3 regions of the Shinella sp. GW835-FHT14H05 genome follow, and region 2 is predicted to be linked to each of the others. Evidence: riboswitches for the same ligand, from Rfam matches in the RefSeq annotation. Region 2 holds a riboswitch; each other region holds the start of a gene.
The links. Region 2 has a riboswitch for thiamine pyrophosphate ahead of thiC (phosphomethylpyrimidine synthase ThiC). Riboswitches for the same ligand answer to the same signal wherever they lie in the genome.
Positions count from the first base shown of each region.

Region 1: another riboswitch for thiamine pyrophosphate. It lies ahead of thiD (bifunctional hydroxymethylpyrimidine kinase/phosphomethylpyrimidine kinase); the one in region 2 lies ahead of thiC (phosphomethylpyrimidine synthase ThiC).
Region 3: another riboswitch for thiamine pyrophosphate. It lies ahead of thiB (thiamine ABC transporter substrate binding subunit); the one in region 2 lies ahead of thiC (phosphomethylpyrimidine synthase ThiC).

Region 1 covers NZ_JBXAFY010000004.1:202,734-210,528, reverse strand. The annotation lists gene AC1Q6Z_RS15580 (YifB family Mg chelatase-like AAA ATPase) at 1-235, shown strand, start outside; gene AC1Q6Z_RS15575 (VOC family protein) at 278-676, opposite strand; gene cysK (cysteine synthase A) at 731-1,699, opposite strand; gene AC1Q6Z_RS15565 (LysE family translocator) at 1,833-2,450, opposite strand; gene AC1Q6Z_RS15560 (LysE family translocator) at 2,580-3,212, shown strand; gene AC1Q6Z_RS15555 (GNAT family N-acetyltransferase) at 3,213-4,103, opposite strand; gene dut (dUTP diphosphatase) at 4,108-4,581, opposite strand; gene AC1Q6Z_RS15545 (peptide chain release factor 3) at 4,675-6,255, shown strand; TPP riboswitch at 6,314-6,408, shown strand; gene thiD (bifunctional hydroxymethylpyrimidine kinase/phosphomethylpyrimidine kinase) at 6,450-7,259, shown strand; gene AC1Q6Z_RS15535 (LysE family translocator) at 7,256-7,795, opposite strand, start outside.
Region 2 covers NZ_JBXAFY010000001.1:179,547-187,341, reverse strand. The annotation lists gene AC1Q6Z_RS00915 (anti-sigma factor family protein) at 1-561, shown strand, start outside; gene AC1Q6Z_RS00910 (Bax inhibitor-1/YccA family protein) at 590-1,306, shown strand; TPP riboswitch at 1,442-1,558, shown strand; gene thiC (phosphomethylpyrimidine synthase ThiC) at 1,653-3,473, shown strand; gene thiO (glycine oxidase ThiO) at 3,476-4,462, shown strand; gene thiS (sulfur carrier protein ThiS) at 4,459-4,656, shown strand; gene AC1Q6Z_RS00890 (thiazole synthase) at 4,658-5,431, shown strand; gene AC1Q6Z_RS00885 (thiamine phosphate synthase) at 5,428-6,033, shown strand; gene AC1Q6Z_RS00880 (amidohydrolase family protein) at 6,035-6,868, opposite strand; gene AC1Q6Z_RS00875 (TOBE domain-containing protein) at 7,010-7,219, shown strand; gene tsaA (tRNA (N6-threonylcarbamoyladenosine(37)-N6)-methyltransferase TrmO) at 7,216-7,737, opposite strand.
Region 3 covers NZ_JBXAFY010000005.1:242,708-250,502, forward strand. The annotation lists gene AC1Q6Z_RS17870 (ABC-F family ATP-binding cassette domain-containing protein) at 1-694, opposite strand, end outside; gene AC1Q6Z_RS17875 (thiamine diphosphokinase) at 698-1,357, opposite strand; gene AC1Q6Z_RS17880 (hypothetical protein) at 1,498-1,674, opposite strand; TPP riboswitch at 1,814-1,928, shown strand; gene thiB (thiamine ABC transporter substrate binding subunit) at 1,984-2,991, shown strand; gene thiP (thiamine/thiamine pyrophosphate ABC transporter permease) at 2,996-4,621, shown strand; gene thiQ (thiamine ABC transporter ATP-binding protein) at 4,614-5,333, shown strand; gene AC1Q6Z_RS17900 (M48 family metalloprotease) at 5,574-7,052, shown strand; gene AC1Q6Z_RS17905 (RNA polymerase factor sigma-32) at 7,262-7,795, opposite strand, start outside.

The DNA.
Region 1 (7,795 bases), on a different contig from region 2:
TGCGCGCGCCTCGACGGCGCTCGTCGAAAAGGTCGCCGAACCCGATCCCGGCGGCCTCCAGCTCCTGCGCGACGCCGCGGAAAAGATGCGCTTCTCCGCCCGCGGCTACCACCGCATCCTCAAGGTGGCCCGCACGCTGGCCGATCTCGACGAAGCCGCAATCGTCGGCCGCATCCACCTGGCGGAAGCAATTTCTTATCGCATTGTCGGGGATCGAATGGCGGCAACGGCGTGATTGCGCGGCGGGGGCGGAATCAACGCCAGCCGTCCGCTGATACTAGGCCGGACCCTTAAAGACCGCTTCGATCCGGTGCCCGTCTGGATCGATGACGAAGGCAGCATAATAGGTTGATCCATAATCGGGCCGAAGCCCCGGGGCTCCATTGTCGCGCCCGCCGGCGGCGAGGGCTGCCTGATGGAAAGCATCCACGGCCTGCCGGTCCGGCGCGGCAAAGGCGACATGGAAGCCGGTGCCCGGTGCCACGGCGGCATCGCCATGCTCCTTGAGGGCGAGCTTGTCGCCGCCGCCGGGCGGTCCGTAGCCGACGGCCTGGTCCGGTTCGCCGGGCCGGATATCCGACCAGACCCGTCCACAGCCGAGCGGCGCGAGCGCGGCGTCATAGAAGGCGGCTGCGCGCACAATATCCGAAACGCCGAGGGAGAGGTGATGGATCATGCTGTCCCGTATGGGAAAGGCCCGCCGCGCGCTGGCGCAACGGGCCGCCCGATCTCAGCCGCCGAGGCCTTCGAAAAGCGCAGTCGAAAGATAGCGTTCGGCGAAGGAGGGGATGATGACGACGATGGTCTTGCCGGCATTTTCCGGACGGCTGCCCACCTTGACGGCGGCGGCCAGTGCCGCACCGGACGAGATGCCGACCGGCACGCCTTCGAGCCGCGCAACGAGGCGGGCATTTTCGAAGGCCTCGTCATTGGTGACCGGAACGACCTCGTCATAGACCGAGGTATCGAGGATCGCCGGGGCAAAACCGGCACCGATGCCCTGGATCTTGTGCGGGCCGGGATTGCCGCCGGAAAGAACCGGGCTGTCGGCCGGCTCCACTGCGATGACTTTGAATCCGGGTTTCTTCGCCTTCAGCACCTGGCCGGCGCCGGTGATCGTGCCGCCGGTGCCGATGCCGGAAACGAGGATGTCGACCGCGCCCTCCGTGTCGTTCCAGATCTCTTCGGCCGTCGTCTTGCGGTGAATTTCCGGGTTGGCCGGGTTTTCGAACTGCTGGGGAATGATGGCGTCCGGAATGCTGGCGGCCAGTTCCTCGGCTTTCGCGATCGCGCCCTTCATGCCCTTCGGCCCCTCGGTCAGCACCAGTTCGGCGCCGAGCAGCGCCAGCATCTTGCGGCGCTCGACGGACATGGTCTCCGGCATGGTGAGGATGAGGCGATAGCCCTTGGCGGCGGCGGCGAAGGCGAGCGCGATGCCCGTATTGCCCGAGGTCGGCTCGACCAGCGTCGACTTGCCGGGCGTGATCTTGCCCTGCGCTTCCAGCGCCTCGATCATTGCAACGCCGATGCGGTCCTTGACGGAGGCGATCGGGTTAAAGAATTCGAGCTTTGCGAGAAGGTTGGCGACGACGCCCTTCTCCTTGGCGAACTTGTCGAGCCGCACGATCGGCGTGTCGCCGATCGTCTCGGTGATGGAGGCGTAGATTCGGCCGCGGCCGGGCTTGCGGGTGTCGGTCATCGGGGGCTCCCTCGGTTCTCGTTACCGGAGAAGATAGGAGCGAATGCCGCCGGAGACGAGTCCGGATTTCGCGACAAAAGCGTTCGAAGCGGAATATTCGGACACCGATCCGGGAAAAGCCGGATCGATAACCTCAGGCCGCGCGGGTCGCGATATAGGCGGCCGTGCCGGCGAGAATGCCTGCGGCCACGCGGTTCATCCGCTGCAACGCCTTCGGCTGCTTAAGCAGAAGCCGGGCGCGCGAGGCAAGCGCGATATAGGGCACGAGCACGATCAGCAGCACGACGAAGGTCGCGGCGAGCAACACGCCATATTCCTCAAGGCCGATCGCTTCGAGGTCGACCAGCGTCGGCACGAGCGCCACGTAGAACAGCATGGTCTTCGGATTGCCGAGCGTCACGAACAGGCCGGAAAGGAAGGACATGGTCATGCTGGTCGAGCGCCGCGCCTCGATATTCTGCGGCAAGAGGCCGGTCGTCCAGAGCTTCCAGGCGATGTAGCCGAGATATAGGGCGCCGGCGATCTTGATCAGCATGAAGGTCGTGGTGAAGGTCTGCGCGATGAAGGCGAGGCCGAGGATGACCGCGGTGAGATAGATCATGTCGCCGAGGATGAGGCCGAGCCCCATGAAGAAGGTCGGCCGGAAGCCGGAGCCGAGCGCGCGGGCGACGATCGCCGTGATCCCGGGACCGGGAATGATGGCGGCGATGAACAGCGCACCGCAATAGGCGATCAGCACGGCAATGGTCATGGCAGGCTCCTTGGGCTGACGCTCTTTTAGCGCCGCCGATATCCTGCGGCAATGGTTTTGCGGCCGGCGCCTTGCCGCAAGCGCGGCTGCGGGATAGTCCTTCGTCAGATCGTCCAAGGAGAGCATGCCATGCCAGACCTGACCGGCCTTGCCGCCTTCGCCCTCATCGCGCTCGGCATGGTGCTCACCCCGGGGCCAAACATGATCTACCTCGTCTCCCGCTCGATCTGCCAGGGGCCGGCGGCTGGCCTCGTGTCGCTCTGCGGCGTGGCGCTCGGCTTCGTCTTCTATATGCTGTCGGCGGCGCTTGGCATCACCGCACTCGTGATGGCGGTGCCCTATGCCTATGATGCGCTGCGGCTTGCCGGCGTGCTCTACCTTGCCTGGCTCGCCTGGCAGGCGCTGCGCCCCGGCGGCCGCTCCGCCTTCGAGGTCAAGGCCCTGCCGCGCGACGGCAACCGGAAACTCTTCCTGATGGGGTTCCTGACGAGCCTGCTGAACCCGAAGATCGCGGTGCTCTACCTGTCCCTGCTGCCGCAGTTCATCGATCCGGCAGAAGGCAGCGTCTTTCTGCAATCGCTCGTGCTCGGCGGCACGCAGATCGCCATCAGCGTCAGCGTCAACGCGCTGATCGCCGTTTCGGCCGGCTCGATTGCCGCGCTCCTCGCCGCCCGCCCGCGCTGGCTTCTGGTGCAGCGCTGGCTGATGGGCACGGTGCTGGCCGGGCTCGCGCTGCGCATGGCGATGGAAGCCCGCCGCTGATCAGAACTCCGCCATCGGCGACAATGCGAAGGGCTGGTCCGGTCGCAGATCGGGCGCGGCGTGCAGCATGAGCACCATATCGCCCTCATCCGAAACGGCCTTGCCGTCCCATCCCAGATGATCGGGCGCAAAGTGCACGATGACCCGAGAGGGTGCGACCCGCAGGCTCGCCACAATATCTGCGAGGCGCGGGATGTGAGCGCCGACGATATCCAGCAGTTCAAAGCCGCCGTCCTCGCCCGCCTGCCAGGCAATGACGGCATCGTGCTCTTCCATCAGGTCGAGCCGCAGGTCCGGCATCAGCGATGCGTTGAAGAGGAACATTTCCCGCTGCCGCAGCGGCGCGAAACGGTCGGACACTGGCCGGCGGCCATCCAGTAGCCGGCTAAGCAAGGCAATGTCGGCTTCGCTTCCGATGTCCAGCCGCCGAACCGGGCTGGCGCGCCCTCCCACGGGTGCAGCGCCGGCAAACCGATGCTGCGCCAGCACGCGAAAACCAAGGTGCGTGTAGAGGTCCGGCTTGTCGGTCAACAGCGCGACCGCTTCGAAACCTTCCGCATCGCAATGGTCGAGCGCCGCCTCCATCACGTCGCGAAAAAGCCCTTGACCGCGATGGCTCGGCCGCACGGCGCCGGATTGCAGGCCGGCGGCGCGCACGAAGGTGCCGTTGATGACGAGCGGCAGCGAGAAGGCGCTGATATTGGCGATGCAGGTGCCTGCGGCGTCGAACCACGCGAAGGGCACGCTGGTCGGGTCCGGCCCGCCCAGCCGGTCGAGCGCGGTGATGTCGATGCCGAACGTGTCTTCCAGTAGATTGGCAAGCGCGCGCCAGGCGGCGCTGTCGCCCAGATAGTCGGAGCGGAGGACCAGCCCCGGCCGGTCGGCAGGCATGGTTCTAGCGCACGCCCGTGGAGCCGAAGCCGCCGGCGCCGCGGGTGGTTTCGCTGGTTTCCGTCGCCTCGCGCACGGCGACCTGCGTGACGGGCGCAATCACCATCTGCGCGATGCGCATGCCGCGCTCGATGACGAAGGGTTCTTCACCGAGATTGGCGAGCAGCACCTTCACCTCGCCGCGATAATCACTGTCGACCGTGCCCGGCGTGTTGAGGCAGGTGATGCCGTGCTTGAAGGCGAGGCCGGAACGGGGACGGATCTGCCCCTCGTAGCCGTGCGGGATTTCGAAGACGAAACCGGTCGGCACGAGCGCGCGTTTTCCCGGGGCCAGCGTCAGCGGTGCATCGACGGCCACGCCGGCGCGCAGGTCCATGCCGGCGGCACCCGATGTCTCATAGGCGGGAAGCTCGATGCCCTCGCCATGCGGCAGGCGGACGAGCGAAAGGGTGGGCTGGGTGGGGGCGTGCGCGTTCATGCGCCCATAAGCCGGCCACGGCACAATCCCGTCAATTGCATCTTCCGGGCGGAGCCTGTAAAGACCGCGGCAACTCACAGGATATTGCAGAAAATGGCCGAAACCCTTGCCGAGGCGGTCTCCCGCCGCCGCACCTTCGCGATCATCGCGCACCCGGACGCCGGTAAAACCACCCTCACCGAAAAGCTGCTTCTGTTCGGCGGCGCCATCCAGCTCGCCGGCGAAGTGAAGGCGAAGAAGGACCGCATCCAGACCCGCTCGGACTGGATGAAGATCGAGCGCGAACGCGGCATCTCGGTCGTCACATCCGTGATGACCTTCGAATATGACGGCAACGTCTTCAACATTCTCGACACGCCCGGCCACGAAGACTTCGCGGACGACACCTACCGCACGCTGACGGCGGTGGATGCGGCCGTCATGGTCATCGACGCCGCCAAGGGCATCGAGCCGCGAACGCTGAAGCTGTTCGAAGTCTGCCGCCTGCGCGACATCCCGATCATCACCTTCGTCAACAAGATGGACCGCGAGAGCCGCGACCCGTTCGAGATTTTGGACGAGGTGGAAGAGAAGCTGGCGCTCGATACGGCGCCGATCACTTGGCCCGTCGGCCGGTCGAAGTCGTTCTGTGGCTCCTATCATCTCGCCGACCGCACCTTCCGCGGCTCGGATACGCAGGTGCAGCCGACGAAGATCGACGATGCGACGGTGGTGGCGAAAAACCTGCCGGAAAACGAACGCACCGCCTTCATCGAGGAGCTGGAGCTTGCCCGCGAGGCCTGCCGGCCGTTCGACCGCGAGGCTTTCCTCGAAGGTCACCTGACGCCGGTCTTCTTCGGTTCGGCGCTGCGCAATTTCGGCGTGCGCGACCTCATCAACGCGCTCGGCGCCGTCGCGCCGCCGCCGCGCGACCAGGTGGCGGATGTGCGCAAGGTCCATGCGTCCGAGGACAAGATGACGGCCTTCGTCTTCAAGATCCAGGCGAACATGGACCCGAACCACCGAGACCGCATCGCCTTTGCCCGCGTCTGCTCCGGCATGCTGGAGCGCGGCATGAAGGTGCGGCTCGCCCGCACCGGCAAGCAGATCGGCCTGTCGGCGCCGCAGTTCTTCTTCGCCTCGCAGCGCCAGCTCGCCGATACGGCCTATGCCGGCGACGTGGTGGGCATTCCAAACCACGGCACGCTCCGCATCGGCGATACGCTGACGGAAGGCGAGGCGCTGGTCTTTGAAGGCGTGCCGAACTTCGCGCCGGAAATTCTGCGCCGCGTGCGGCTGGAAGACGCCATGAAGGCGAAGAAGCTGAAGGAAGCGCTCCAGCAGATGGCGGAAGAGGGCGTCGTGCAGCTCTTCTCGCCGGAGGACGGCTCGCCCGCCATCGTCGGCGTCGTCGGCGCGCTGCAGCTCGACGTCTTGAAGGAGCGGCTCCAGGGTGAATACGGCCTGCCGGTCTCCTTCGAAATGTCTCGCTTCTCCGTTTGCCGCTGGATTTCGTCGGACAGCGCGGCCGAACTCGAAAAGTTCGTCACCCAGCGCCGCGGCGATATCGCCCGCGACCTCGATGGCGATCCGGTGTTCCTGGCGCAGGATTCCTTCTCGCTGCGCTATGAATCGGAGCGCTATCCGGCCATCAAGATGGTTGCCATCAAGGAATACCACGTCACCAAGGCGTGATCGGATCGCGCACTTGCCACTTTCGGCGTGACAGGTGCCGCATCATTTGCGAAAACCGCCCCCGAGACGGGGGCGTCCGCGTGAGCGGGCTGAGAAGCACCCTTTGAACCTGAACCGGATCATGCCGGCGGAGGGAGTCGAACGGGTGCCGGCTTGCTGCCGCCCGTTGGCCGCCTCCGTCGCAGGGAGGCGAGATGGCCGACACGATTGCAAACATTCTCTCGATCGCAGGGTCCGACCCTTCCGGCGGCGCCGGCATCCAGGCCGACCTCAAGACCTTTGCGGCCCGTGGCACCTACGGCATGGCTGTTCTGACCGCGCTGACGGCGCAGAACACGCAAGGCGTTTCCAGCGTGCATCTCGTGCCGCCGGCCTTCGTCGCGGCGCAGATTGCGGATGTCTTCAGCGATGTGCGCGTCGATGCCGTGAAGATCGGCATGATCGCCTCGGCCGACATCGCCGAAGCCGTTGCCAACAGCCTGTCGTCGCGCCGCGGCCTGCCGATCGTGCTCGATCCGGTGATGGTCGCCAAGGGTGGCGCGTCCCTGCTGGCGCAGGAGGCGGTCGAGGCACTGACGCGCCGGCTGCTGCCGCGCGCCACCGTGCTGACGCCGAACCTGCCGGAAGCCGCCGCCCTCCTGGGCGAACCCGAAGCCATCGATCGGGCGGGCATGGAGGATCAGGCAAGGCGGCTTCTTACGCTCGGGCCAAAGGCGGTGCTGCTCAAGGGCGGGCATCTGCCGGGCGCCGAGAGCCCGGATGTGCTGGCGACGCCGGACTGGCTGCACTGGTTCGAAGGCGTGCGCGTGCTGACGCGCAACACCCATGGCACCGGCTGCTCGCTGTCGAGCGCGATCGCCGCGGAGCTCGGCAAGGGGCGCACGCTTACCGATGCCGCGGCGGCGGCGAAGAGTTTCATCGCCGGCGCGGTGCGCAGCTCCCACGCGTTGAACGTCGGCTCTGGCCACGGGCCGTTGCATCATTTTCACGCGCTCTGGAACTAGCGGTCGGCCAGCGCCAGCCGCAAGCCCATCAGGCCGAGCGCTGCGGCGAAGCTGCGCTGCGTCCACACCACGATCCTTGGCCGGCTCAGCACCTGCTGGCGCAGCCCCGCGGCGAGCGCGCCGTAGAGGGCGAAGACAAGGAAGGTCAGCAGCATGAAGATGCCGCCGAGAAAGAGCATCTGCGCCGTGGCGTCGGGCGCCTGCGCCGGCACGAATTGCGGCAGGAAGGCGAGGAAGAACAGCGAGAGTTTCGGGTTGAAGATATTGGTGAGGATGCCCTTGCGCACGATGCGCAGTGCCTTTTCGGCGGGCGCCTGATCCGGCCCGAGATCCAGCGCGTTGCTGTCCTTCAGCATGCTCCAGGCGATGAAGAGCAGGTAGGCGACACCGACATAGCGCAGCACCTCGAAGGCGAGCGCGCTCGCATGCAGCACCGCGGCAAGGCCGACGACGGAGGCGACGATATGCGGGATGATGCCGAGCGTGCAGCCGAAGGCGGCAAGCAGGCCGGCGCGAAAGCCGCCGCTGATGCCGAG
Region 2 (7,795 bases):
CGCCTGCTGGAACGTTCGCTCGCCCGCCGCCGCATCTTCTCCGTCTTCCGTCGCGCCGCTGCCATCGCCCTGTTCGTGGCCGCCGGCTGGACCGCGCATGCCGTGCTCGGCCCCTTCGGCGCGACCGAGGTCATCGCCTCCACCCCGCCGCCCGCCTTCGTGGAAGAAGCCGTGCGGGCGCACAAGACCACGCTCATCCGCGATGCGATGAGCTCGCAGCCGGAAGCTGCCGTCTTCGACCCGGCCGAAATCCGCTCCGCGACGGCGATCGTCCTGCCGGACCTGCCGAAGGGCTGGGCCGTGGTCGACACACAGGTGTTCCCCTCGGCCTATGGCCCGAGCGTCGAGCTGGTGCTGGAGCCGAAGAAGGACGAACGCCTGTCGCTCTTCGCCGTGCGGCCCGGCTCGTTCGGCGTGCAGCACGTCCTGCTCTTCCACGCCGATAATGCCCGTGCCGCCTACTGGCAGATCGGCGACGTCGCCTATGCGCTGGTGTCGGAAAGCCGCAAGGCCGACGACCTGGCAGAGACCGCGCGGGACCTCTCGCGCACGCTTTACTGATCAACCGTTCCACCGAAGGAGACCCATGATGGAACCCGTACAACAGCGATTTGGCTATGGCGCGCAGGCGCAGTCGGCCGCCCTCTTCGACGAGGGCCTGCGCAAGCACATGCTGCGCGTCTACAACTACATGGGCGCAGGCCTGGTCATCACCGGCCTTATCGCCTTCTTCGTCGGCTCGACGCCGGCGCTCTACGTGCCGATCTTCTCCTCGCCGCTCAAGTGGGTGGTGATGCTGGCGCCGCTCGCCTTCGTCTTCTTCTTTTCGTTCAAGATCCAGACGATGTCGGCCAGCACCGCGCAAGCGACCTTCTGGGCCTTCTGCGCCGTCATGGGCCTGTCGCTCGCCTCGGTGTTCCTCGTCTTCACCGGCATGAGCATCGCCCGCACCTTCTTCATCGCCGCCACGATGTTTGGCACGACGAGCCTCTACGGCTACGTCACGAAGCGTGACCTGTCGAAGTTCGGCTCGTTCCTGATCATGGGCCTGATCGGCGTGGTCATCGCCTCGATCGTCAACATCTTCCTCGGCTCCACCGCGCTGCAGTTCGCGATCTCCGTAATCGGCATCGTCGTGTTCGTCGGCCTCACCGCCTGGGACACGCAGAACATCAAGGAGCAGTATGCCGAAAACATCGACCAGGAATCGCAGCAGAAGATGGCCGTGTTCGGCGCGCTTTCGCTCTACCTGAACTTCGTCAACATCTTCCAGCTGCTGCTGAACTTCACCGGCGAACGCGAATAGTTTTCGCGAATGATTTCAAAGGGAACGGCGGGGCAAAACCCCGCCGTTTCTTTTTGTATGCGGCGCAACATATAGTAAGTAAAAACTTACATATTTTACCTTGTTGACAAATCGTCCCCGAGCGTCTTTGCTTAAAGCATTCACCAGGGGGGTCCCGACAAGGGGCTGAGATACTGCTGGCTTTCGCAGCGCAGTGACCCGTTGAACCTGATCCAGTTCATACTGGCGTAGGGACGGTGCAAGCGCTGTTTTGGCATGTGATCCGATGTCCGGATTCCGTGTCGGCGTCTTTCCATCATTCCGGCTCTAGGACTGGGTCTCGAACTTCGAACCTTGGAGCCTCACGATGAATATTGCCGCCCAAAAGCTCACCCCGACCGTCACCACCGGCGCCTTGCCCGCCTCGCGGAAAATCCACATCCCCGGCGAGCAGCACCCGGATATCCGCGTGCCGCTGCGCGAAATCGCCCTGCACCCGACCGCCGGCGAACCGCCGGTCGTGGTCTACGATGCCTCCGGCCCCTACACCGATCCCACCCATGTCGTTTCCATCGAAAGCGGCCTGCCGCGGCTACGCGAAAGCTGGGTCGCCGCCCGCGGCGACGTGCAGGATTACGAGGGCCGCCATATCCGCCCGGAGGACAACGGTTTTGCCACCGGCGAGCGGCTGACGCCGGAATTCCCCATCCGCAACCACCCACGCCGGGCGAAGGACAGCAAGGCGGTGACGCAGCTCGCCTATGCGCGGGCCGGCATCGTCACCCCCGAAATGGAGTTCATCGCCATCCGCGAAAACCTCGGCCGCAAGGCCGTGAAGGAAGCGCTTGTCCGCGACGGCGAGAGCTTTGGCGCGCATATTCCGGATTTCGTCACGCCGGACTTCGTCCGCCAGGAGGTCGCGAGCGGCCGCGCGGTCATCCCCGCCAACATCAACCATCCGGAAGCCGAGCCGATGATCATCGGCCGGAACTTCCTGGTTAAGATCAACGCCAATATCGGCAATTCCGCCGTCACCTCCTCGATGGCCGAGGAAGTGGAGAAGATGGTCTGGGCGATCCGCTGGGGTGCCGATACGGTCATGGACCTGTCGACCGGCCGCAACATCCACAATATCCGCGAATGGATCATCCGCAATGCGCCGGTTCCGATCGGCACTGTGCCGCTCTACCAGGCGCTGGAAAAGGTGAACGGCATTGCCGAGGACCTCACCTGGGAGGTCTACCGCGACACGCTGATCGAGCAGGCCGAACAGGGCGTCGACTATTTCACCATCCATGCAGGCGTGCGGCTCGCCTACATCCCGCTCACCGTCAACCGCGTCACCGGCATCGTCTCGCGCGGTGGCTCGATCATGGCGAAGTGGTGTCTTCATCACCACCGCGAAAGCTTCCTCTATGAGCATTTCGACGAAATCTGCGACATCGCGCGGGCCTATGACGTCACCTTCTCGCTCGGCGACGGCCTGCGGCCCGGCTCGATTGCCGACGCCAACGACGCCGCGCAGTTCGCCGAACTGGAGACGCTTGGCGAGCTGACCAAGATCGCCTGGGCAAAAGACTGCCAGGTCATGATCGAAGGCCCCGGCCATGTGCCGATGCACAAGATCAAGGAGAACATGGACAAGCAGCTGAAAGTCTGTGGCGAGGCGCCGTTCTACACGCTCGGCCCACTGACGACCGACATCGCCCCCGGCTACGACCACATCACGTCGGGCATCGGCGCCGCGATGATCGGCTGGTTCGGCACCGCCATGCTCTGCTACGTCACGCCGAAGGAGCATCTCGGCCTGCCCGACCGCGACGACGTAAAGGTCGGCGTGATTACCTACAAGATCGCTGCGCATGCCGCCGACCTCGCCAAGGGCCACCCGGCCGCGAAGCTGCGCGACGACGCCCTGTCGCGTGCCCGCTTCGAGTTCCGCTGGGAGGACCAGTTCAATCTGTCGCTTGACCCGGAAACCGCTCGCTCCTTCCACGACGAGACGCTGCCCAAGGAGGCGCACAAGGTGGCGCATTTCTGCTCCATGTGCGGCCCGAAATTTTGCTCCATGCGCATCTCGCACGATATCCGCGCCGAGGCGCAGAAGGAGGGGCTGGAGGCGATGGCGGCAAAATTCCGCGAGGGCGGCGATCTCTACATGCCGCTCGAAACAACAGCCGGAGAATGACCATGCGCATCCTTGTCAAGGGGGCCGGCGTTGCCGGCCTCACGGTCGCCTGGCAGCTCTATCGCCACGGTCTCGACGTCACGATCAGGGAGCGCGCCGAAAAGGCCGGCGCCGGCGCCTCCGGTTTTGCCGGCGGCATGCTGGCGCCCTGGTGCGAGCGGGAAAGTGCTGAAGAGCCGGTTCTGACACTCGGCCGGCTCGCCGCCGACTGGTGGGAAGCGGCCGTCCCCGGCCATGTGCACCGCCGGGGAACGCTGGTCGTCGCCGGCGGGCGCGACGCCGGCGAGCTCGACCGTTTCGCCGGCCGCACCAGCGGTTGGGAATGGCTGGACGAAGCGGGGATTGCGGCGCTGGAGCCGGATCTCGCCGGCCGTTTCCGCAAGGCGCTGTTCTTCCGGCAGGAAGCGCATCTCGATCCGCGGAAGGCGCTTTCCGCGTTGACCGCCGGGCTTGAGGACGGCCGCATGCGCTTCCTCTACGGCCAGGCCGGGGAGCCTAACGAAGGCCGCTACGATCGGGTGATCGACTGCACCGGCGCCTCGCGGATCGGCCACATGCCGGAGCTGCGCGGCGTGCGCGGCGAGATGTTCATCCTCGAAACCGGCGAGATAAAACTCTCCCGCCCCGTCCGCCTGCTGCATCCGCGCCACCCGATCTACATCGTCCCGCGGGAAAAGAACCGCTTCATGGTGGGTGCAACGATGATCGAAAGCGAGGATGCCGACCCCATCACCGCCCGCTCGCTGATGGAGCTGCTCAACGCCGCCTACGCCCTGCACCCCGCCTTCGGCGAGGCGCGGCTTGCGGAAACCGGCGCCGGCGTGCGCCCCGCCTTCCCCGACAATCTTCCGCGCGTGACGGAGGACGGCAACACCATCCACGTCAACGGCCTCTACCGCCACGGCTTCCTGCTGGCGCCGGCCATGGCCGGAGAGGTCGCGCGGCGCCTCGTCGCCCAACAGCAGCAACCGGAAAGGAGGGCATCATGACCTTCATCATCAATGGCGAGGAGCAGGATGTCGCCGCCGCAACGCTCGCCGACCTGCTCTCCGCCCTCGACTACGAGGGCGACTGGCTGGCGACCGCGGTGAACGGTGAGCTGGTGCACCGCGAGGACCGCGATGCCTTCACGCTCGGCGCGCGCGACCGGATCGAAATCCTCTCGCCCATGCAGGGAGGTTGAGATGCTGAAGCTCTACGACGTAGAGGTGCAGTCCCGCCTCCTGCTCGGCACCGCGCGCTATCCCTCCCCCGCCATCCTAGCGGAAGCGGTGCGGCGCTCGAAGGCGGAGATCGTCACCGTGTCGCTGCGCCGCGAGACGGCCGGCGGCAAGGGCGGCGGCGCCTTCTTCGAGCTGATCCGCGAGCTCGGCGTGCGCGTGCTGCCCAACACCGCCGGCTGCCACAGCGTGCAGGAGGCCGTGCTGACCGCCAAGATGGCGCGCGAGGTTTTCCGCACCGACTGGATCAAGCTGGAGGTGATCGGCCATCACGATACGCTGCAACCGGATGTCTTCGGCCTCGTCGAGGCGGCACGCATCCTCACCGACGAGGGCTTTCAGGTCTTCCCCTACACGACCGACGACCTCGTCGTCGCCGAAAAGCTTCTCGAAGCCGGCTGCCGCGTGCTGATGCCCTGGTGCGCGCCGATCGGCTCGGCGATGGGGCCGGTTAACCCGATGGCGCTGCGCACCTTCCGGGCGCATTTTCCGGATATCCCACTGATCGTCGACGCCGGCATCGGCCGGCCCTCGCATGCGGCCAGCGTCATGGAACTCGGCTACGACGCCGTGCTGCTCAACACCGCCGTCGCGGGGGCCGGCGATCCCGCCGCCATGGCCGAGGCCTTTGCGCTCGCCATCGATGCCGGCCGTCTTGCGCACGAGGCCGTGCCTCTGGAGCCACGCGACCTGGCCGTTCCCTCCACCCCCGTCATCGGAAAGGCCGTCTTCTCATGAAGCTCGATCCCTTCTACCTCATCGTCGACAGCGCCGACTGGATCGAGCGCCTCGTGCCGATCGGCGTCAAGCTGGTGCAACTGCGCATGAAGGATTTGCCGGACGACCGGCTGCGCGCCGAAATCCGCCGCGCCAAAACCATCTGCGCCGACCACGGCTGCCAGCTCATCGTCAACGACTACTGGCAGATCGTCATCGAGGAAGGCTGCGATTTCGTGCATCTCGGCCAGGAGGATCTGGCGGTGGCCGATGTCGCCGCCATTCGTGCGGCGGGAATGAAGCTCGGCCTCTCCACCCATGACGAGGCCGAACTACACATCGCGCTCAGGGAAAAGCCTGACTATGTGGCGCTCGGCCCGGTCTGGCCGACGATCCTGAAGAAGATGAAATGGGCGCCGCAGGGCGTCGAGCGACTCAGCGACTGGAAAGCGCGCATCGCGCCTGTTCCCCTCGTCGCCATCGGCGGCCTCAACCCGGACCGCCTGGAGGCCGTCTTCGAAAACGGCGCTGACAGCGCCGCCGTGGTAACCGATATCACGCTGAACGCGGATCCGGAGGCGCGCACGCGTGAATGGATCGAGCGCACGGCGCGCTGGCGCTAGTTCAGACCTTCCAGAGCCGTTTGGCGTTTTCTGCAAACACGCGGGCCTTGTCTTCCAGGCTAACGCCGGAGAGCAGGGCCTGCGTCGCGCCGATCCAGGTGGAAAGCCCGCCACCGAGCGTGCAGACCGGCCAGTCGCTGCCCCAGACCATGCGGTCGAAGCCAAAACTTTCCGCCACATGGGCGAAGTAGGGTTTCAGGTCCTCCAGCGTCCAGTTTTCCGCGCCATAGGCCGAAATGCCGGAGAGCTTTACCGTCACATTCGGCCGGCGCGCGATCTCCGCGACCGGCCCCTTCCACACATCGAAGCCGCCGCCCTTGATATCCGGCACGCCGCAATGGTCGAGCACAAAAGAGACATCCGGCGCGAGATCGGCAAGTGCGATCGCCTTGCTAATCTGATGCGGCAGCACGCAGAGATCGAAATTGAGCCCGGTGCTTGCGAGCCGCTTGATGTTTTCCCGAAAGAGCGCACCTTCGGACAGATCGTCCGGCACGACATGCAGCACACGGCGAAAACCGCGCACAAAGGGGTTGGTGCGCACATTTTCGAGATAGGCGGGAAACTCCGGCAATTCCGGCCGGCAGGCGGCGATGGCCCCGGCAAGCACGCTACCCTCCTCACCGGCCAGCGCCTCGATCATCGCCGTCTCGCGGGCAATATCCGCCTCCGCCACGTCGACTTCCATATGCAGCGCCGCGACGATGCCGAGCCGGCGGGCTTCGCGCGCATAGGCATCGTGGGTGAAATCCGCATCGAGCGCCGGCACGCCGGAGAGCCAGGGATAGGAGAGCCGGTCGCGATAGATGAGATGCAGGTGCGTGTCGATAATCATGCGGGCCTCCTCCAGACGTTTGGACACTGCCACAGAAGAATGATCCATTCAAATACGAATTACAGCCGGATCATTGGACGACAGCGCCTTCCAATTCGACATCTTCCCTCTAGGTTCTCTTTCGAACAACAGGAGAAAATGATGAAGATCAGCGCACGCAATCGCCTCAAGGGCAAGATCGTCGAAGTCGTTCTCGGCGCCACGACGGCGCATGTCCGCATCGATATCGGCGGGCAGGTCATCACCGCGTCGATCACCAACGACGCGGTGAACGAACTCGGCCTTGCCGCCGGCCACGAGGCCTATGCAGTGATCAAGGCATCGGATGTGATGGTGGCGATCGACGATTAATCGTCGATCTTCTTGCACATCTGCACCGCGCCGGTTTCGAAATCGCCCTTCTGGGGCGGCGCGATCGGCTTGAAGAGGCTGCGGTCCGGCTTGAGATCGAGCAGCGGCGTGCCGTCCAGGCAATCGAGCCCGCGCACGAAGAGCCGGTTGCCCTCGATCCTTTCCAGCACGACGATCGAGGTGCCGATCGGATTGGGCCGCACCGGCGAGCGTAACGAGAAGGTGCCGTGCACCTCGCCGTTCGAGGCGGGGCTTTGCAGAACGAGATCGCGACGCGACTCGTGCAGCCAATAGAGCACCTCCAGCCGCTCGAAGCGGTCGACGCCGGCGAGCGCCTCCACCCAGGGCTCGAAAATCTCGATCTCGCAGACCGGCCCGTCGGGACGCCCCTGCCGCGGCGTTTCTAGGCGCGAGGTCCAGGGCGTCGAAATCCGGCCGATGAAGACGAGCGTGGCATCCGTCGGTTCCGGCGGCGTGATCGCAACCTCGTTTTCGCGGATTTCGTTCAGCCGCACCATGCAAATCTCCCACGCTGTATCTTTCAGAATACGACGATAGCGGCCGGGCAAATGTTTT
Region 3 (7,795 bases), on a different contig from region 2:
AGTGTTCCTCGCGCTCGATCGCCTTGCCGAGCTTGTGCTGTTCCAGTTCCTCGGCCTCCAGCACCTCGTCGCGCCAGGCTTCGAAATGGCCGAAACCGCGGTTCAGCCGCCGCGACTGGCCGCGGTCGAGCCAGACGGTGGCGTTGGAGACCTTTTCGAGGAAACGACGGTCGTGCGAGATGACGACGAGGGCCGAGCGGGTCGATTGCAGCTCGCCTTCCAGCCATTCGATGGTCGGCAGGTCGAGATGGTTGGTCGGCTCGTCGAGCAGAAGGATGTCCGGTTCCGGGGCCATGACGCGGGCGAGTGCCGCGCGGCGCGCCTCGCCGCCCGAAAGCGACGCCGGGTGCTCGGCGCCGGTCAGCCCCAGATGTTCGAGCAGGTAGGTGACGCGATAGGGATCGTCGCTCGGGCCGAGGCCCGCTTCGGCATAGGCGGCGACCGTCTCGTAGCCGTCGAAATCCGGCGCCTGGTGCAGGTAGCGGATGGTGGCGGAGGGGTGGCGGAACACTTCGCCGGACTGCGCTTCCGCCAGGCCGGCGGCGATCTTCATCAGCGTCGACTTGCCCGAGCCATTGCGGCCGACAAGGGAGATGCGGTCGCCGGGCTCGACTTGCAGGCTGGCGCCGGCAAGCAGCGGCGTGCCGCCGAAGCTCAGGAAGATATCGTCGAGTTTGAGGATGGGCGGTGCCAAGGGTCAGGCTCCTGAAAGGTCATAGGGCCGGGCGATGAAGATCGCGCGGCCGGAGGCGAGCGAAAGGCGAACCGGCCCTTCCGCGACGTTGGAAATGGTGCGCGACGAGCCGAAGGGCAAGGAAAAGTCCTTCAGCGGATAACGCACGTTGCCGATGTCGAGGCCGGCAAGCGGCGAGAGGCCGAGCACGGAAAACAGGCTGCCCTTCGGCAGGTCGATCTCGCGCGTGCCGGGCAGGAGCGGCCAGGCCTCCTCCGTGCCGGAGGTGAGCTTGATGGCAAAACCCTGCTCTTCCAGCGACACGGCATGGATGAGGTGCATCAGCGCATGGTCGGAGCGCTCGCCGCCGAGCGCGCCGGCCAGCACGATTTTTTGCGCGCCGCGCTCGATGGCGACGGAGACGGCGATGGCGCCGTCGGTCTCGTTCTTGGCGACGGGATAGGGCTGGCGTTCGATATCCGGCCAGGCGTCCAGCAGCTCCGGCGGGGTGGAATCGAAATCGCCGACCCAGATTTCCGGTCTCACGCCGAGCGCCGCCGCGTGGCGCATGCCGCCATCGGCCGCCACGAAACGCGCGCCCGCAACATCCGCGGCAAGGCGCGGCGTCGCCTGGAGCGCGCCTCCCAGGAGGACGACGAAGAACGGGTCTGTCGGTGCGGGCATGGTCATGGCTGATGCCCTTAGCGCATGTTCTCCAGAAAGGGAAAGATTTTGGCGGGACGCCTGTCGTAACCGCAAACGGCAAAGGACCCGGATGCAGGGGACATCCGGGCCTTGGGGGAGGTCAGCGGGGTTAAGAAGGCTTACTTGCAGACCTTGATCTTCTTGATGATGACGTTGCCGTAGTAGTCGTAGGACTTCACCTTCTTGATGAAGCAATGCGGCTTGTAGCCGTAGCTGTAATAGCCGGCCTGCGAGGGGGCGGCGAAGGAGATGGCGGCGACGGCTGCGATGGCGGCGGAAATGATGATCTTGCGCATGGAAGTTTCTCCTGATCTCTGAGGGATGAGCCTCTCTCATCCAGTGATCAGACTTTCCCACATCGCCCCGCCGCGCGCTGTTCCGCATGGAACAGGGCCTTGCCTCTTGCGCCGCGCTGCAAGCGGGATTATGCCTTGCCTTGCTCTAACGGGGTGCCACGCGGGTTTTCGACCCACTGGCTGAGAGGCGGTTCCGCCAACCCGAAGAACCTGATCCGGCTCGTACCGGCGGAGGGATTAGACGGCACATTCCAGCGCCCTATTCCCGTTTTGTGAACAGAAGTTTGTGAACAGACTAGGGAGGCGCCGATGCGCAAGACATTCCTCACCTCGATCGCGGCCCTTGCCGTTTCCTTCGCCTTGCCTGCGCTGGCGCAGGAAAAGACGCTGACCGTCTATACCTATGAGAGCTTCGTTTCCGAATGGGGCCCGGGGCCGAAGGTGGCTGAAGCCTTCGCCAAGACCTGCGGCTGCAAGGTCGAATGGGTCGGCGTCGCCGATGGCGTCGAGCTCCTGACGCGCCTCAAGCTCGAAGGTGAGGGCACCAAGGCCGACGTGGTGCTCGGCCTCGACACCAACCTCATCACCGAGGCGAAGGCGACCGGGCTCTTCGAAGCGCATGGTCTGTCGCCGGAAGGCCTGACGGTGCCGGGCGGCTTTTCCGACGACACGTTCCTGCCCTACGACTATGGCCATTTCGCCGTCATCTACGACACCGAGACGATAAAGACGCCGCCGACGAGCCTGAAGGAGCTGGTCGAGGGTGATCCGGCGCAGAAAATCGTCATCGAGGACCCGCGCACGTCCACCCCGGGGCTCGGCCTGCTGCTCTGGGTGAAGTCCGTCTATGGCGACAAGTCCGGTGAGGCCTGGGGCAAGCTCAAGGATCGCGTGCTGACGGTCACGCCCGGCTGGTCGGAGGCTTACGGCCTCTTCACCAAGGGCGAGGCGCCGATGGTGCTGTCCTACACGACGTCGCCGGCCTATCACGTCATCGCCGAAAACACCGAGCGCTACAAGGCGGCCGCCTTCTCCGAAGGGCACTATGTGCAGATCGAAGTGGCCGGCCTGACGCGCACTTCCGACGACAAGGATCTTGCGCGGCAGTTCCTGACCTTCATGACCGGGCCGGATTTCCAGTCGATCATTCCGGAAACCAACTGGATGATGCCGGCCGGCAAGACCAAGGACCCGCTGCCTGCCGCCTTCGACGCGCTGGTGAAGCCGGAAAAGACCTTCCTGATGTCGTCGGACGAGGTCGCGGCCAACCGCAAGGCCTGGATCGACGAATGGCTCGCCGCCATGAGCGCCAAATAAGGTGATGTTCTTCGCCCGCGCCGAACGCCGGACGCTGCGCGTCGCCGGGGGGTTTGCCCTCGGCGTCGTGCTCGTCTTCGTCGGCGCGGCGACGGCCGTGCTTCTGGCGCATGCGGGCGGCGGGGGCGGTGCGCCGCTCTTCGACGCCTATATCTGGCGGGTCGCGCAGTTCACGCTGCTGCAGGCGACGCTGTCGACCTTGCTTTCTATAATACTCGCCATTCCTGTTGCCCGGGCGCTCGCCCGGCAGCGGGATTTTTGGGGGCGGGTCTGGATCATCCGGCTTTCCGTCGTGCCGCTCGGCCTGCCGGCGCTGGTGGCCGCACTCGGCGTCATCGAGATCTGGGGGCGGCAGGGCGTCGTCAATGATCTTTTACGGCTCGGTGGCTTGCAAAACCCGGTCAGCGTCTATGGCCTCACCGGCATCCTGATCGCCCATGTCTTCTTCAACCTGCCGCTCGCCGCGCGCTTCCTGCTTGCCGCCCTCGATCGCATTCCGCCGGAATATTGGCTGAGTTCGGCCAATCTCGGCATGGGCAATGGTGCGGTCTTCCGGCTGATCGAATGGCCGGTCATCCGCCGCGTGCTGCCGGGCATCGCGGGCCTCGTCTTCATGCTCTGCGCGACGAGTTTCACCATCGTGCTGACGCTCGGCGGCGGGCCTGCGGCCACCACCATCGAGGTGGCGATCTACCAGGCGCTGCGCTTCGATTTCGATCCCCAGCGCGCCGTGCTGCTCGCCTTCCTGCAAATCCTGGTCACGGCGGCGCTGCTCTGGCTGATCTCGCTGTTCGGCAGGCCGCCGGACGAGGGGGTGACGGCGGGCCGCGCGATCCGCCGTTTCGATGGTCGCCGGCGGCGCGTGACCGATGGTTTCGTCATCCTCGCCTTCACGCTGTTCACCGCGGCCCCGCTCGCGGCCACCCTCGCCTCCGGCCTTTCCGCGGATTTTGGCCGGCTGGCGGTCGATCCGCTGCTGCAGAGGGCGCTGTTCACCAGCCTCGCCATCTCCTTCGCCTCGGCCAGCCTCAGCCTTGCGATTGCGCTGCCCATTGTGCTCGTGCCACGCCTTGCCGAGACCGGCGATGCCGGCCTTACAACGCGGCTGATCGGCCGGGCGCTGCCGGCCACAGGCTCGCTGATCCTGCTCGTGCCGCCGGTCGTCGTCGCGACGGGCTGGTTTCTGGTGCTGCGCCTGTTCGGCGAGACCGGGCGTTTCGCGCCCGCCATCATCACCGTCATCAATGCGCTGATGGCGCTGCCCTTCGTCGTGCGTGTGCTGGAGCCCGCCTATCGCACACACCTGTCGCGCACCGCGCGGCTGGCGCTGAGCCTCGGCGTCACCGGCATGCATCGCCTGCGATGGATCGACTGGCCGGCGCTGAAGAAACCCTTCCTCACCGCCTTCGCCTTCGCCATGGCGCTGTCGCTCGGCGACCTCGGCGCCGTCGCCATCTTCGGTGCGGATGGTTTCGTGACGCTGCCCTGGTTGCTCTTCTCCCGCATGGCGAGCTATCGCACGGCGGATGCCGCGGGCATCGCGCTAATCCTCGGCGTGATATGCCTTCTGCTGACGCTGCCCTCGACCGCAGTCGACCGAACGACCGAAAGACCTGCCGCCGATGCCTGATACCGCGATCCGCCTTTCCGACGTCACCGTGCGTTTCGACGAGAAGCGGCTCGCTTTCGACTGCGCCATTCCCGCCGGTGCCGCGGTCGCCGTCGCAGGCCCGTCGGGTGCGGGAAAGTCCACCCTGTTCAACGTGATCGCCGGCTTCCAGAAACCGGCGACGGGCACGGTCGCGCTGCTCGGTCAGGACATGGCGGCGCGCGATCCCGCGGAGCGGCCGGTCTCGATCATCTTCCAGGACAACAATCTCTTCGCGCATCTGAGCGTTGCCGAAAATGTCGGGCTCGGCATCGATCCGGGGCTGAAGCTCGATACGGCGGCGCGCCAGCGCGTGTTTTCGGCGCTGTCGCGCGTCGGGCTTGGCGGTTACGAGCGGCGCATGCCGGGCTCGCTTTCCGGCGGCGAGCGGCAGCGGGTGGCGCTTGCCCGCGCGCTGGTGCGGCGCCGGCCGATCCTCCTGCTCGACGAGCCCTTCGCGGCCCTCGACCCGGCCATGCGGGCGGACATGGCCAAACTGCTCTCGGAGCTTCGCGCCGAGACGAAAAGCACCCTGCTCTTCATCACCCACCAGCCGGAGGATATCCGCCGGCTTGCCGACCGGGTGATGTTCCTGGAGGCCGGCGTGATCCTGCTCGATGCGCCGGCGGATGAATTCCTCGTGAGCCGGCATCCACCAGCCGTTGCAAAATTCCTCGGTCATTCCGCGATTTAGCGGGCTGGGGCTGTTTTTGCCCCGCCACCCCGCCACAATTTGGACGCCCCCCTGTGTCACCGGAGCCACAAGGGAACCGTTTGTCGAATCGGGAGTTGCCGGCCGGGTATGGTGCGTCTATCTCATCCATTCGAAGGCGCGAACATGGGTGTTTCGACTGCACCTAAGGGTTGCGGTTCGGACGTGGACCCTTTAGGGCTGTGGGCAGAAGAGATGGCGAAAGCAACGCAGGAAGCTGCAATGGTATCCGGGCGCGGGGTTTTGAGACCTGTCGCGGCGCTGGTGCTTGCCGGCATGCTGCTGTCCGGCTGCCAGTCGATCATCGAGCAGACCTATGAGCCGACGATCTCGCCCTCTTCCAATCCGCAGATCGTCGAAGAGGTGCAGAAGAACGATCCGCGCGCCCAGATGGGTGCGCGCGAGCATCCGCGCATCGTGGCGAGCTATGGCGGCGAATACAAGGACGCCAAGACAGAGCGGCTCGTCGCGCGCATTGCCGGCGCGCTGACGCTCGTCTCGGAAAACCCGAACCAGTCCTACCGCATCACCATCCTGAATTCGCCGGCGATCAACGCCTTCGCGCTGCCGGGCGGTTATCTTTACGTGACGCGCGGCCTGCTGGCACTCGCCAATGACGCCTCGGAAGTGGCGGCCGTGCTGTCGCATGAGATGGCGCACGTCACTGCCAACCACGGCATCGAGCGGCAGAAGAAGGAAGAGGCGGAGGTCATCGCGAGCCGCGTGGTGGCCGAAGTGCTCTCCAGCAACATTGCCGGCAAACAGGCCTTGGCGCGCGGGAAACTGCGGCTTGCCGCCTTCTCGCGCAACCAGGAGCTCCAGGCCGATGTCATCGGCGTGCGCATGCTGGGCGAGGCGGGTTACGACCCCTATGCGGCGGCGCGCTTCCTCGATTCCATGGCCGCCTATGCGCGCTTCACCGCGGTCGATCCCGATTCCGACCAGAGCCTCGACTTCCTGTCGAGCCACCCGAACGCGCCTCAGCGCGTGGAGCTTGCGCGCCTCCATGCGCGCGCCTTCGGCGCGGAAGGCACGAACGGCGATCGCGGCCGCGACTATTACCTCGCCGGCATCGACGGCCTGCTCTACGGCGATGCGCCGGAAGAGGGCTATGTGCGCGGCCAGACCTTCCTGCACGGCAAGCTCGGCATCCGCTTCGACGTGCCGGCCGGGTTCCAGATCGACAACAAGGCCGACGCGGTGCTTGCGACGGGACCGGGCGACGTGGCGATCCGCTTCGACGGTGTGGCCGACAGCCGCAAGCAGGACCTGGTCAACTATATTTCGAGCGGCTGGGTGACGGGGCTGCGGCCGGAAACCATCCAGCCGATCATGATCAACGGGCTGGAGGGCGCCACCGCCAAGGCTGCCGCCGACCGCTGGGACTTCGACGTCACGGTGGTGCGCATCGACGACCAGATCTACCGCTTCCTGACGGCCGTGCCGGCGGGTTCGAAGTCGCTGGAGCCGACGGCTGCCACCCTCAGGGCCTCGTTCCGCAAGCTGACGGCCCCGGAAGTCGCCTCGCTGAAGCCGCTCAGGGTCCGCGTCATCTCGGCACGCGCCGGCGACACCGTCGCCTCGCTTGCCGGGCGCATGATGGGCACCGACCGCAAGCTCGACCTGTTCCGGCTGATCAACGCGATGACGGTGACCAGCACGGTGCGGCCGGGCGAAAAGTTCAAGATTATCAGCGAGTAGTTGGCGCGCGCGGATGGCGCCAGACCGTGGATCCTCGGGTCAAGCCCGAGGATGACGGAGTTTTCTGAGATGTTTGGGAATGACGGATAGAGTGCTGCTCACGGAGCCGCTAACCGACCTTGCCTTACGGAGAGCCTCGCCAGACTTGCTGGGCAATCCTCCCCTCCGTCATCCTCGGGCTTGACCCGAGGACCCATCGGCAACGCGCCTCAAGCGTAGGCGAAATCCGTGGTCTTGCTTATCAGCACGGCCTTCAGCTTTTCCAGCGCCCGGTTCTCGATCTGGCGCACGCGTTCCTTGGAAATGCCGAGCAGGGAGCCCAGTTCCTCCAGCGTCGCGCCGTTCTCCGCCAGGCGGCGGGCGCGGATGATCTTCATCTCGCGCTCGTTGAGCTGGCCGAGTGCCGCGTGCAGCCAATGATGGCGGCGTTCACCGTCGATGCTGTCGAGGGCCTGTTCATCGGGAAGGGGCGCGTCGCTGGTGAGGAAATCCATGCGGTTGGAGCCTTCACCCTCGGCGGATGAGATCGGCGCCTGGAGGGAGACGTCTGAGGCGGAGAGGCGGGCGTCCATGGTGCGCACGTCGGCGGTGCTGACGCCGAGCGCCACGGCGATCTCCTGGTGCATGGCCTCGCTGGTCAGGTGCGTATCGCCGCGGGCGAGCCGGGCGCGCAGCCGCCGGAGATTGAAGAACAGCGCCTTCTGCGCCGAACTGGTGCCGCCGCGCACGATCGACCAGTTGCG